One region of the Bradyrhizobium commune genome, then DNA from elsewhere that is predicted to be linked to it. Evidence: predicted binding sites of a transcription regulator. Region 1 holds the regulator's gene; each other region holds the start of a gene.
The links. The regulator LexA, encoded in region 1, represses DNA repair genes until DNA is damaged. The targets are predictions, from matches to a motif close to TGTTCNNNNTGTGTTCNG.
Positions count from the first base shown of each region.

Region 1 (4,119 bases):
AGCGTGGCGGTGCGGGGCAAGGATGGGCAGCTGCATTTGATCAGGGCCAGCAAGGACAGCTTTCTGCTGAAGGAGTGGCTCGCGGCCGATGCCGATCCGCGTGATGCCGGCAGTGCTTCGCTGGCCGACGGCGTGTCCTGCGACGAGTCCGGCTGCGTAACGCCGCTTGCCGATGGGCGTATGGTCGCATTGGCGCTGCGCATTGACGCGCTGACCGATGATTGCAGCCGCGCCGCGCTGGTGGTGACTACCCGGCCCGCGCCGCCGGATTGCGCAGCCATGGTGGTCGACCGGCCGCATCTTGCACGGCAAGGCGCATTGGCGCTGACGCGGCGCGGCGACGGCTTTGCGGTTCAGGCTGTGAAGGCGAGGGGCACAGACCGTCCCTGGTCGCCGGCGGCGGCCGGCGATGGGGATTCCGAACTGACCCTCATGCCACGGTCGGCGGCTCCGCGCTCCAAGGACGCAACGCCATCGGAGTCCGACCTGCAGGCCGAAGACTGAAATCTTCTCAGCCGATCGGCAGGCGGGTGATGATCGGTTGCCTGTCGGCGATGGTCTGCGGCACGTGCTCACGCTCGCCGACCGGCTGGGTCACCGGCAATTGCAGCACGGTTGCGCGCTGACCTTCGACGAGCTGTGTCACGAGCACGTACTTGCCGTCGGGGAATTCGATCGCATCGTGATGGCGATCGGGAATGTGCGGATCGATCCTGCCGAACTTGCCGACGCGGGAGTTGATGGTGCGCGTCCAGATCCAGCGATTGTCGTAGCGGACGTTGTCGGCGAAGGCGAGCTCCGTTCCCGGCAGCAGGCAGACCGCGACGGACATGTCGGCTTCGGAAGCGAAGCCGCGCGTCGAGGTGCCGCGGAAGGTTGTCGTGACGATCGTCTCGCCGATCTGGGCGGGCCGCGTCGCGACGGCGTGCAGGCTGTAGTCACACATCGGGGTGCTCCTCAATCAGGATAGAGCACCCGCGCCTCTTCTGAGGCGCAGGCCCCTATCAGAGTGGAAGCCTGCAAGCGTCTGCTTGGTTGTGGGCGAATCTGCGGCTGCGGGTCCGCAAGCTCCGATCACATTATCTTTTTCGAATCCGCGAGGAACAAAGCCTGTTCACCTGCATTCTGCGATGCGAGTAAGTTAGCGGCCAGCGGGCGCCGACCAGCCCGAATATTGCCAGGCAGGCTGCGACGGTTGCTCGACCGCATTGCGGGCATTGCGGAATTGTTCGCTGGTCGTCGTCTCCGGTGCCTTGCGGGCATGGCGCTGCGACTGGGCGGCGAAAACTTGCGGCGCCGATGCTGCGATCAACGCCATCGTGACTGTGCTCAGAACGATCTTGCGCATGGTTGTCTCCTCGGCCTTTCAAATCCGCGAAGCAAGGAGTGCTTCGTGCGGTGTGCCGGGGATGTAGCGCTGAAGGGGTGGCCGGATAATCTGTGCAAAACCAGAAAGACTATCCAGCCGAAGCGGACAATCGTCCGCTCCAATCGTTAATGCGCAGTTGCCAACCGCAGCATTCTCAGTATTTGCGGTAAAGCCCGATGAGCTTGCCCTGAATCTTCACGCGGTTGGGCGGCAGGATGCGGACCTCATAGGCGGCGTTGGCGGGCTCGAGCGCAATCGAAGCGCCACGGCGGCGGAAGCGCTTCAGGGTTGCTTCCTCGTCGTCGATCAGCGCCACCACGATGTCACCGGTGTCGGCAGTCTCGTTGCGCTGGATCAGCGCCATGTCGCCGTCGAGGATGCCGGCCTCGACCATGGAATCGCCGCGCACCTCGAGCGCGTAATGCTCGCCCGAGCCGAGCATGTCCGGCGGCACGCTGATGGTGTGGCTGCGGGTCTGCAACGCCTCGATCGGCGTGCCGGCCGCGATGCGGCCCATCACGGGGACCGCAACGGGACGCTCGCCGTCGTCTGCCGGCGGGCTGGAGGTCGTGCGCACCTTGCCGAGGTTGCCCTCGATCACGCTCGGCGTGAAGCCGCGGCGGCTACCGGCGGCGGCCTGGAGCTCGGGCAGCTTGATCACCTCGATGGCGCGGGCGCGGTTGGGCAGGCGCCGGATGAAGCCGCGCTCCTCGAGCGCGGTGATGAGGCGGTGGATACCCGATTTGGAGCGCAGGTCGAGCGCGTCCTTCATCTCGTCGAAGGAGGGCGGCACGCCGCTTTCCTTCAGCCGCTCGCTGATGAACCGCAGAAGCTCGTATTGTTTGCGCGTTAGCATCTCGACCAAAATCCCCCGGTTGATGTCGTTCGATTCCGAGACGTTCAGTTCGGCATTAAGCCGCTAGATGCTCGAAACAAATCATGAACGGACACTATATGTTCGATATGTGTTCCGCAACTGCTTAATTTAGCGTGAACGCCGCAAAGTTGGCGGATCGCGTGTGGCGCGGGCTTTCAGAGCGGCAGGCGCAGTATCGCGCAAGGCGAGCCTGCCTCGGCTTTCGGCGCGAATGGCGCGCGCACGAGAAGTGCCTGTGCCGCAGCGAGATTCGCCAGCAGCGAGGAATCCTGATGATCGACGGGGAGGGCGATCAGCGTGCCGTCGTCACGCTCTACCAGACGCGCGCGGAGATAATCCTCGCGCTGGTCATTGGCGCCGACATCGCGGCCGAGCACGGCGTGCTCGCGGCGGTGGTGAATCACGGAGCGGCCCGACAGCGCGCGAATCAGCGGCACCATGAACAGGAAACCGCAAACGTAGGACGACACGGGATTGCCGGGCAGGCCGATCACGCGCATCGCGCCGAGCCGGCCGTGCATCATCGGCTTGCCCGGCCGCATCGCGATCTTCCAGAACGCCATTGCGACGCCCTCGGCCTTGAGCGCGTGCTGGACCAGATCGTGGTCGCCGACGGAAGCGCCACCCGTGGTGATCAGGATGTCGGCGCCGCTCTCGCGCGCGCGGCGGATGCCGGCGGTGGTCGCCTCCAGGGTGTCGGCGGCGACCCCGAGGTCGACGGTGTCGGCACCCTCGCGGCGGGCGAGCGCGTGCAGGGCGTAGCCATTGGAATAGACGATCTGGCCGGGGCCGGGCGTGGTGCCCGGCCGCACCAGCTCGTCGCCGGTCGCGAGGATCGCGACCTTCGGCTGGCGGCGGACAGCGAGGTTTGGATGATTCATGCCGGCGGCGAGCGCGAGATCGCGCTCGGTCAACCGGGCGCCCTTGCGCAACAGCACGTCGCCCTCGCGAAAGTCGATTCCGGCGGGGCGGATGTGCCGCCCGGTGACGGCGGCCTCCTTGACCGTGATGCGTTTGCCGTCAGTGACGGTGTCCTCCTGGATCACGACAGCGTCGGTACCATCGGGAACGACGCCGCCGGTGAAGATCCGCACCGCTTCGCCGGCGCGGACGGTTCCCGCGAACGGCCGGCCAGCCGCGACCTCTCCGATCACGGTGAGCTGCGAATCGATCGCTGCCGCATCGCTTGCACGCACGGCATAGCCGTCCATCGCCGACATCGCCTGCGGCGGCTGCGTGCGCTTTGAAGCAACATCGCGCGCAAGCACGCGATGAAAGGCATCGTCGAGCGCGATCGTCTCCTCAGGCAATGGCTCCGCGCCCGCGAGCACGGCAGCAAGCGCATCGGAAACCGGCATGAGGGCCACGGTGAACTCCCGCTACAAATCGAAGAAACTTGGTCGGCAAGGTTCTAGCTGAGCGGAGGGGCTGAGGCAAAAGGGGCGGCCGCCGGCAGGAGTCTTTCCGTCAGTGCCGACCCAGGTCAATTTCCCCAAGTCAATTTCGAATTGCTGTTGGCACCCGTGAGCGGCCAGTGGCGGCTGTTCGGATTATCCGCCAATCTCGGCACCGGTGCTACCGGCTGCGGGCCCGTGCCTACACAGTCGCCGACATCGTTCGCGCCGCCACCATCGGCCGAGAAGCAGCCGAGTGCCCGGCTGAAGGCTGGCGCGGAACCTGCAGAGGACTAACGGCGCGGGGCATCACGAGGGCGTTATCGGATTTCCGCTTTTCGGGGCTCCGTCTTCCGCGACATCGGGCGCCCTGGGACCCTGATCCCTGTCGGGCATCGGATCGGCCTGCGATTTCAAGTCGGCCGCCTTGCTCATCAGCTTGGCGGAAAGCTCGGAATCCGAGGTGGTTTTGGCGAATT
Region 1 is NZ_CP061379.1:3,604,369-3,608,487, forward strand. It holds gene IC761_RS16950 (ComEC/Rec2 family competence protein) at 1-504, shown strand, start outside; gene IC761_RS16955 (hypothetical protein) at 512-946, opposite strand; gene IC761_RS16960 (hypothetical protein) at 1,142-1,348, opposite strand; gene lexA (transcriptional repressor LexA) at 1,524-2,225, opposite strand; gene IC761_RS16970 (molybdopterin molybdotransferase MoeA) at 2,402-3,613, opposite strand; gene IC761_RS16975 (hypothetical protein) at 3,950-4,119, opposite strand, start outside.

Region 2 (4,119 bases), 110 kb from region 1:
GCGTTCGCTTCCGCCTCGGCTGCCGATCTGGCGGCCCGCCCCTACACCAAGGCTCCGGCTCCGATGGCCGCTGTCTACAACTGGACCGGCTTCTATCTCGGTATCGTCGGTGGCGGCGCCTGGGAAGACTCCAGCAGCCCCCGGATGCAGGGCGGCTTCGTCGGTGGTACCGCCGGTTACAACTGGCAGACCGGCAACGTCGTGTTCGGCCTCGAGGCCGATGGCGCCTGGGCTGACGTCAACGCTTCGGCGTCGGCTCTCGGCATCACTGTCTCCTCGAAGACCGACGCGATGGGCACCGTGCGCGGCCGCATCGGCTACGCCGTCAACCAGATCCTGTTCTACGGCACGGGCGGTTATGCCTGGGTCGACAACAAGATCTCCGTCAGCGCGCTCGGCGTGACTGTCTCCGACACCAAGTGGCACTCCGGCTGGACCGTCGGTGCGGGCGTCGAAGCGTTCATCGCTCCGCAGTGGTCGATCAAGGGCGAGTACCTCTATCGCAGCCTCGGCAGCGAGAACTACTTCTCGAACCTCGGCGTTCCCCTGGCGTCCGGCACGCTCAACTTCCACACCGTGCAGGTCGGCGTGAACTATCACTTCGGCGGCCCGATCGTTGCCAAGTACTGAGCTGTAGTACTGAGCTTCGTCTCCAACGCCATCGCGTTACGAAAGGCCGGCCTCGCGCCGGCCTTTTTGTTTTCGCTGACGCCTGCGCCGGACCGTCATTGAGTCGTGAGGCGCGAATCGCGCCCACCAATGGTTCGGCGAGTTGGGGATTTGCAATGAAGAGATGGGCGCTGGCCGCGGTCGGCTTGTTCGCACTCGGCGCGGCGGCGCCGGCCGATGCCGCCGATCTTCCGCTCTACGGCAAGGCGCCGGTTGTGGCGCCCGTGCTCGCCTTCGACTGGACCGGCGTCTATGCCGGCATCAATGGCGGCGGCGGCCTCGCCCATTCCTGCTGGAGCATCACAGCTGCCGGTGGCGTTGCCATCGACCCGCCCGTCGGCGAAGGCTGTCACAACGCGAGCGGCGGCACGGTCGGTGCCCAGCTTGGCTATCGCTGGCAGAAGGGACACTGGGTGCTCGGCGCGGAGGCCGAGGGCAACTGGGCCGACTTCAAGGGCAACAATGTCAGCCTCATTGTGCCTCCCATCAACAACCGCACCAAGATCGACAGCTTCGGTCTGTTCACCGGCCAGCTCGGCTACACCGTGAACGGCCTGCTGTTCTACGGCAAGACGGGCGCGGCCGTCGCGCACGCCAAATACGACGAGTTCATTCCGGGTGTTGGCGTGGTGTCCAACAATCTCACCCAGACCCGCTGGGGCTACAGCGCCGGCTTCGGCGTGGAATACGCCTTTGCCGAGAACTGGTCGGTCGGCGGTGAATACGACCATCTGTTCCTCGGACATCACGGCGGCGACCTCGCAAGCCCGAGCCTGCTCCCACCCGTGCGCACCGAGAAATTCGGCCAGGACGTCGATATCGGGTTGATCCGCGTCAGCTACCGCTGGGGCGGCCCGGTCGTCGCCAAATACTGATCGCCCAAAGACCGTTTCCAAAGGACTCCTCCAGGTCCTGCTCGCGTGCGGATTGCCCCCAGATCCGCATCCACAAGCGAACGAAGGGCCGGCCTGGTGCCGGCCCTTCGGCTGTTCCGCGCGCCTCTCCTGCCAGATGCCGCCAGCGCGCCAACAATCCGTTGACGATTCGCAAGTCCCACTGGAAATCCGCGCCCGTTCTTCCTACGTTCGCTGGCAACCCCATCGGCGCCGTTCCCGGTTCCGGGCGAAGCGCGCCTTCACCATTGGCGCGATCGCGCGCCCTTGGGATTCCTTGAGGACCAGCGGATGGATGAAGTGATCAAGGCCAAGCGCCAGCAGCAGAACGCGGGATCCAGCCTGCGCGCAATTACGATCCGTGGCGCGCGCGAGCACAACCTCAAGAACATCGACGTCGAGATTCCCCGCGACAAGCTCGTGGTGTTCACCGGCCTGTCCGGCTCCGGCAAATCCTCGCTCGCCTTCGACACCATCTACGCCGAAGGCCAGCGCCGCTACGTCGAATCGCTCTCGGCCTATGCGCGCCAGTTCCTGGAGATGATGCAGAAGCCCGACGTCGACCAGATCGACGGCCTGTCGCCGGCGATCTCGATCGAGCAGAAGACGACCTCGAAGAACCCGCGCTCCACCGTCGGCACCGTCACCGAGATCTACGATTATATGCGCCTGCTCTGGGCCCGCGTCGGCGTTCCCTATTCGCCCGCCACGGGACTTCCGATCGAGAGCCAGACCGTCTCGCAGATGGTCGACCGCGTGCTGGCGCTGCCCGAGGGCACCCGCCTCTATCTGCTCGCCCCCGTCGTGCGCGGCCGCAAGGGCGAGTACCGCAAGGAGCTCGCCGAATGGCTTAAGAAAGGCTTTCAGCGCGTCAAGATCGACGGCACCTTCCATGAGCTCGCTGAAGCGCCGGCGCTCGACAAGAAATTCCCGCATGACATCGACGTCGTCGTCGACCGCATCGTGGTGCGCGCCGACATCGGCCAGCGCCTCGCCGAAAGCTTTGAGACCGCGCTGAAGCTCGCCGAGGGCCTTGCGGTGGTCGAGTTCGCCGATGCCCCTGCTGCGGCGCCGGTCGAGGAGAAAAAGAAGACCGCAAAGATCCACGACAAGAGCGGGCCCGAGCGCATCCTGTTCTCGGAAAAGTTCGCCTGCCCCGTCTCCGGCTTCACCATCCCGGAGATCGAGCCGCGCCTGTTCTCGTTCAACAACCCCTATGGCGCCTGCCCCGCCTGCGGCGGCCTCGGCGTCGAGCAGCATGTCGATGAAGATCTCGTCATCCCCGACAAGGAGATGGCAATCGGCAAGGGCGCGATTGCGCCCTGGGCCAAATCGTCGTCGCCCTACTACACACAGACGCTGACGGCGCTCGGCAAGCACTACAAGTTCACACTGACCACCAAATGGAAGGATCTGCCGAAGAAGACGCAGAACGCGATCCTGCATGGCTCCGGCGAGGAGGAGATCAAGTTCTCCTATGAGGACGGCGTCCGTTCCTACGACACCAAGAAGCCGTTCGAAGGCGTCATCACCAACATCAACCGCCGCTACCGTGAGACCGAGAGCGAGTGGGCGCGCGAGGAGCTGGCAAAGTATTTCCACGACGTGCCCTGCGGCAGCTGCAACGGTTTCCGGCTCAAGCCCGAGGCGCTCTGCGTCAAGATCGGCGGCAAGCACATCGGCGAGATCTCGGAGCTGTCGGTGAAGGGCGCCGGCGAGTGGTTTTCGACCGTGCCGGAGGCGCTGAACAGCCAGCAGAACGAGATCGCCGGCCGCATCCTGAAAGAAATCCGCGAGCGCCTCACCTTCCTGCTCGACGTCGGCCTCAACTACCTCACCCTCTCCCGCTCCTCCGGCACGCTGTCCGGCGGCGAGAGCCAGCGCATCCGCCTCGCCTCGCAGATCGGCTCGGGGTTGACGGGCGTGCTCTACGTGCTGGACGAGCCCTCGATCGGCCTGCACCAGCGCGACAATGCCCGCCTGCTCGACACGCTGAAGCGGTTGCGCGACCTCGGCAATACCGTGGTCGTGGTCGAGCATGACGAGGACGCCATTCGTCTCGCCGATTACGTGCTCGACATCGGCCCCGGCGCCGGCATGCATGGCGGCCACATCGTCGCCGAAGGCACGCCCGACGAGATCATGCGCAATCCGAAATCGCTGACCGGCAAATACCTGACCGGCGAGCTCGAGGTCGAGGTGCCGGAGCGGCGGCCGCCGAACCATCGCCGCACCATCAAGGTGGTCAACGCGCGCGGCAATAACCTCAAGAACGTCACGGCCGAAATTCCGCTCGGCCTGTTCACCTGCGTCACCGGCGTCTCCGGCGGCGGCAAGTCGACGCTGCTGATCGACACGCTCTACCGCGCCATCGCCCGCAAGCTGAACAACGCCAGCGAAGGCGCCGCCCCGCACGACCGCATCGAGGGCCTCGAGCACATCGACAAGATTATCGACATCGACCAGTCGCCGATCGGCCGCACCCCGCGCTCGAACCCCGCGACCTATACCGGCGCCTTCACGCCGATCCGCGAATGGTTTGCAGGCCTCCCCGAGG
Region 2 is NZ_CP061379.1:3,713,474-3,717,592, reverse strand. It holds gene IC761_RS17495 (outer membrane protein) at 1-630, shown strand, start outside; gene IC761_RS17490 (outer membrane protein) at 786-1,544, shown strand; gene uvrA (excinuclease ABC subunit UvrA) at 1,854-4,119, shown strand, end outside.
Region 2: uvrA (excinuclease ABC subunit UvrA) is a predicted target of LexA. The motif match lies at 1,741-1,758, and genes of this name have one in related genera.

Region 3 (4,119 bases), 2.0 Mb from region 1:
GCGCGGCTGGCTGGGCGTGCAGGTGCAGCCGGTGACGGCTGACATCGCCGACAGCCTCGGCCTGAAAGAGGCGCGTGGTGCGATCGTCGACAATCCGCAAGCGGATAGCCCGGCGGCCAAGGCCGGCATCGAGGCGGGTGACGTCATCACCGCCGTCAACGGCAACGCGGTGAAGGACTCCCGCGACCTCGCCCGCACCATCGCGACTCTGGCCCCGGGCACGTCGGTGAAGCTCGACGTCTTCCACAAGGGCGAGAGCAAGACGGTGACCTTGGCGCTGGGTGAGCTGCCGAACGAGCGGCAGGCACAAGGAAACGGCAAGTCCGACGACGGCAAGGTGCAGCCGGGCACGCCGCGCCTTGGCCTCAGCCTGGCGCCGGCCGGCGACGTCCAGGGCGCAGGCCAGAAGGGCGTCGTGGTCACCGAGGTCGATCCGCAGGGACCAGCCGCGCAGCGCGGCATCCAGACCGGCGACGTCATCCTCAATGTCGGCGGCAAGCCGGTCGCCAATGTCGGCGACGTCCGCTCTGAGCTCGCACAGGCCAAATCGTCCGGCAAGAACAGCGTGTTGTTGCAGGTGAAGAGCGCCGAGGCGACCCGGTTCGTCGCGGTGCCGCTGGCCTAAGCCCGAACTGGTCGACGCAAATCCAAAAGGCGGCCTGCGGGCCGCCTTTTTCGTTCTCACCTGCGAGATACCCACAGGCTGGCGATAACATTCGCGTTAACGGCAGCAATGATGACGGGTTCGTCCGAAAAAGCCGCGTTCGCTGGCCAGACTCAGGAGTAGCGTATTGCGCTTTGGCGGCAATGAAGACGCCAAGGTGAATCGCCGAGTGGAACTTCGGACGTCCGGCCGCCTTGTGGAACCGGCCGGTGGTTCGCATTGATCGGTGCCGACATGGATCGATTGAAGCTCTCGCTGAGGTGCGCGCTGCTCGTGGCGCCGTTCGTTCTGTCGACCGGAAGCGCCTTGGGGCGCGATGACGGCCGCTACGCCGACTCGCCGCTGAAGCCCTGGTTCGACAGCCTGCGCAGTCATCTCGGTCCGTGCTGCTCGGATGCGGATGGCGTGGCTGTGGCCGATCCCGATTGGGAATCGTTCAAAGGGCATTACCGGGTGCGGCTCGATGGCCAGTGGGTCGAAGTCCCCGATGATGCCGTCATCACTGAGCCGAACCGTGCCGGCCGCACCATGGTCTGGCCGGTCAAGACTGCGTTTGGCATTTCGATCCGCTGCTTCATGCCGGGCAGCATGATCTGACGCCGGCCAATGTCACCGCTTGGCGGATTTGCGCGCCGACCTCTTCTTGGCAGACTTCTTGGCCGTCGTCCGTTTCGACGCCGGGACCTTCTTGCCCTTCTTGCGTGCCTCTGACAGGCCGATCGCGATCGCCTGCTTGCGGCTTTTCACGCGTCCGCCACGGCCGCCGGGGCCGCTTTTCGCCGTACCCTTCTTGTAGCGCCGCATCTCGCGCGCGACATCGTCGCCGGCGCTAGACGAATAGCGGCGCTTCGTTGCCTTGCGTGCCATCAACTCTCTCCCTTGGCCCGGGGAGAGAACCGGATGACGCAGGCAACGTTCCTGATTGCGCGGCACGCGCTCAGAACGAATTCGCCAGCTCAATCTCCGCCTCGAGCACCTGGATGCGGTGCGCCGCTTCAGTGAAGGATAGATCCCGATCGTACTGCGCGGGCTGGTAAGCCTCCTCGCTCAGCCGTTTCAGCTTCAACCCCTGCGCACGGGTCATCTGCTCCATCAGGAAAACCTTGGCGTCGTATTTACCCTGAACCTGCATGTCCGCTCTCCATCCTGGAATCGTGACTTGACTATATGTTCTTATTTTGTTCTAACAAGCCATGGACAACAGAATTAATGAAATCCGACGTAAAGTCAGTGCCTTGAGGCTGGAGATGGCCTCCATCGAGGCAGCTGTGCGCGACCTCGTCAATCGCGACCGCGACTGCACCGAAAAGGCCCTGGCGCAGATCGATCTGCGCCGGAAAATCAACCTGCTGATTGGCGAGTGGAAGGCGGCCGGCGGTGGCGACGTGCTGCCGGATGTCCGCGACCGGGTTCGTCTGCGTCCGCTGAAGAGCGAGAGCAGGCCGGCACGCCTGGCGGTGCGCCGCTGAGACATCCTCCCTTGGGAGTTTTGCTCCGCTGAGAGGTTTGGAGGCGCGCGGTGGAGGACGACCCGGACAGCTACCGGATCCTGAAACTGCGCGCCGAGCTCCTCGAGCTTGGCTCCGCGATCCGCCAATTGCAGCGAGCGGGCCTCGACGACGCTGCGGCCCAGCTCCTGATCGCGCGCAAGCGGGCGCAGCTCGACCATCTCGTGAAGACGAATTCCGCAGGCAGCAAGCCTTAACATCACTGACATCCGACGCAGCTAAAGCGGTCGCACAACGCGACATGCCGGAGCTCGTGAATGCCGGATGCCGAAATGACTGCCCTGCTGCGGGCGGTGCTTGATGAAGTCTGTGCCGGCATTCCCTGGTCGGAGGTGACGACGCGCGAGCGTGTTGCCGAGAAACTGCGCGAAGCGGCACGAACGGGGCGCTGCTCGGTCGACGATCTGAAGCGGGCCGGCCGGGAGGCCCTGACCCGCGCGCCGACCATGTGGCCTTGACCGCGCAGCAATGCAAAAGGCCCCGCCGGTCGCGGGGCCCTTCGGGAACTGCAGCGAGCCTACTTGGTGTTGCTCGTGGCGCCCTTGTTGTTCGACATGGTGCCGCCCTGATCGGAGCCGGGGCCAGAACCACCCTGGCCCGAGGCATCGCTGCCCTTGGACTTGGTGTTGGCGCCCGTCGTCTGCGAAGACGAGGTCGAGGAGTCGTGCTTCGCCTTGTGCGATTTGGCCTGCGCGGCAAACGGCGCGGCTGTGAGGCTGGTTGCTAGCATCACGGCGAGAGCGAGCTTGGTCGTCTTCATGCGTGGGAACTCCCTGAGTTGAATTGACGCAGGCAGCCAACCGCCGTTGGCCGCGGGAGTTCCGAACAAAGCGCCGCATGTACATCACGCGGGCTTCAAGATTCCTTGTCCTCGTTGAGGATGAACACAACGCCCGTAAGCGCTGCACCGATCGCAAATGTCGTCACCAGCGAGACCACAAAGACGAAGACCGCCCCGCTTTCGCCATGGTTCACCAATTCCGCGATCGCAGGATTGGCCAGAATGAGCGTGAGCGTGAAGGCAAGACCAAGCGCTGCGCCCATCATTGCCTGCGTCATTAGCCTGATGAGGCCGGCGGAAGAGATCAGGCTTGGAGATTTTTTTGGCGACTTTCTCGCACGCATGGAACCGCCCCTCGATGTTGCATGAAACGCGGCCGGTGATTGCAGGTTCCATCCGCTATGAACGATTTGTCACGGTGGGCTTCATTCGAGGTTCATGCGGATCTTGCGAGGATGAACACCAACAACACGGGAACATTCGATATGGGCAAGGTTGTCTTTCTCTATCGCTCGCTGGCCTATCGCAATGCAGCGGCCGACATGCTGCGCAAGGCCCGCAAGCTGCCGCGCGGCGCGGAGCGTAGCGCGGCCCGCCGTTACGCCACCGCGCTGCGCGATCTCGCACGAACGGAAGCGTGGCTCGAAGGTCGCGTCGCTGACGAACCTCGACCGACGCACCGACTAAAAGTAGCCGCGTCGCGTTAACCCGACGCGCGCTGGAGCTCAGGCGGGGCGCCGGCGTCGAACTTGTCCTGCGCTGCCGACGTGGCCGCGCTCTTGCGCGTCAACGGCACCTCGAGGCGGCACAACAGGCCTTCGGCACGCCAATCGAACTGCGCCTGTCCGCCGAGCTGGGATTCGACGCTCGCCAGCAGGCTTCGCGTGCCGAAGCCGCGCGATTTCGGCGTCCTGACGAGCGGACCGCCGGATTCCTCCCATGTCAGCGTCAGAAGGTCGTTCTCGGCCTGCCAGCCGATCGTGAGCCGTCCCGATCGTGTCGAGAGCGCGCCATACTTGGCCGAGTTGGTGAAGAGCTCGTGCAGCGCCAGCGCCAGCGTCTGCGCGGTCGCCGGCAGCAGTTGCACCTCGGGACCCGCGAGCTTGATCTGACCGCCGAGCGAATAGGGCGCAAGCTCCTCCTCGATCAGCCTGGAGAGCTCGGCG
Region 3 is NZ_CP061379.1:5,593,254-5,597,372, reverse strand. It holds gene IC761_RS26330 (Do family serine endopeptidase) at 1-625, shown strand, start outside; gene IC761_RS26325 (hypothetical protein) at 899-1,261, shown strand; gene IC761_RS26320 (DUF6496 domain-containing protein) at 1,274-1,531, opposite strand; gene IC761_RS26315 (DUF3072 domain-containing protein) at 1,602-1,796, opposite strand; gene IC761_RS26310 (hypothetical protein) at 1,912-2,133, shown strand; gene IC761_RS26305 (hypothetical protein) at 2,184-2,369, shown strand; gene IC761_RS26300 (hypothetical protein) at 2,430-2,630, shown strand; gene IC761_RS26295 (hypothetical protein) at 2,690-2,932, opposite strand; gene IC761_RS26290 (hypothetical protein) at 3,028-3,219, opposite strand; gene IC761_RS26285 (hypothetical protein) at 3,409-3,660, shown strand; gene IC761_RS26280 (HWE histidine kinase domain-containing protein) at 3,657-4,119, opposite strand, start outside.
Region 3: IC761_RS26315 (DUF3072 domain-containing protein) is a predicted target of LexA. The motif match lies at 1,833-1,850, and genes of this name have one in related genera.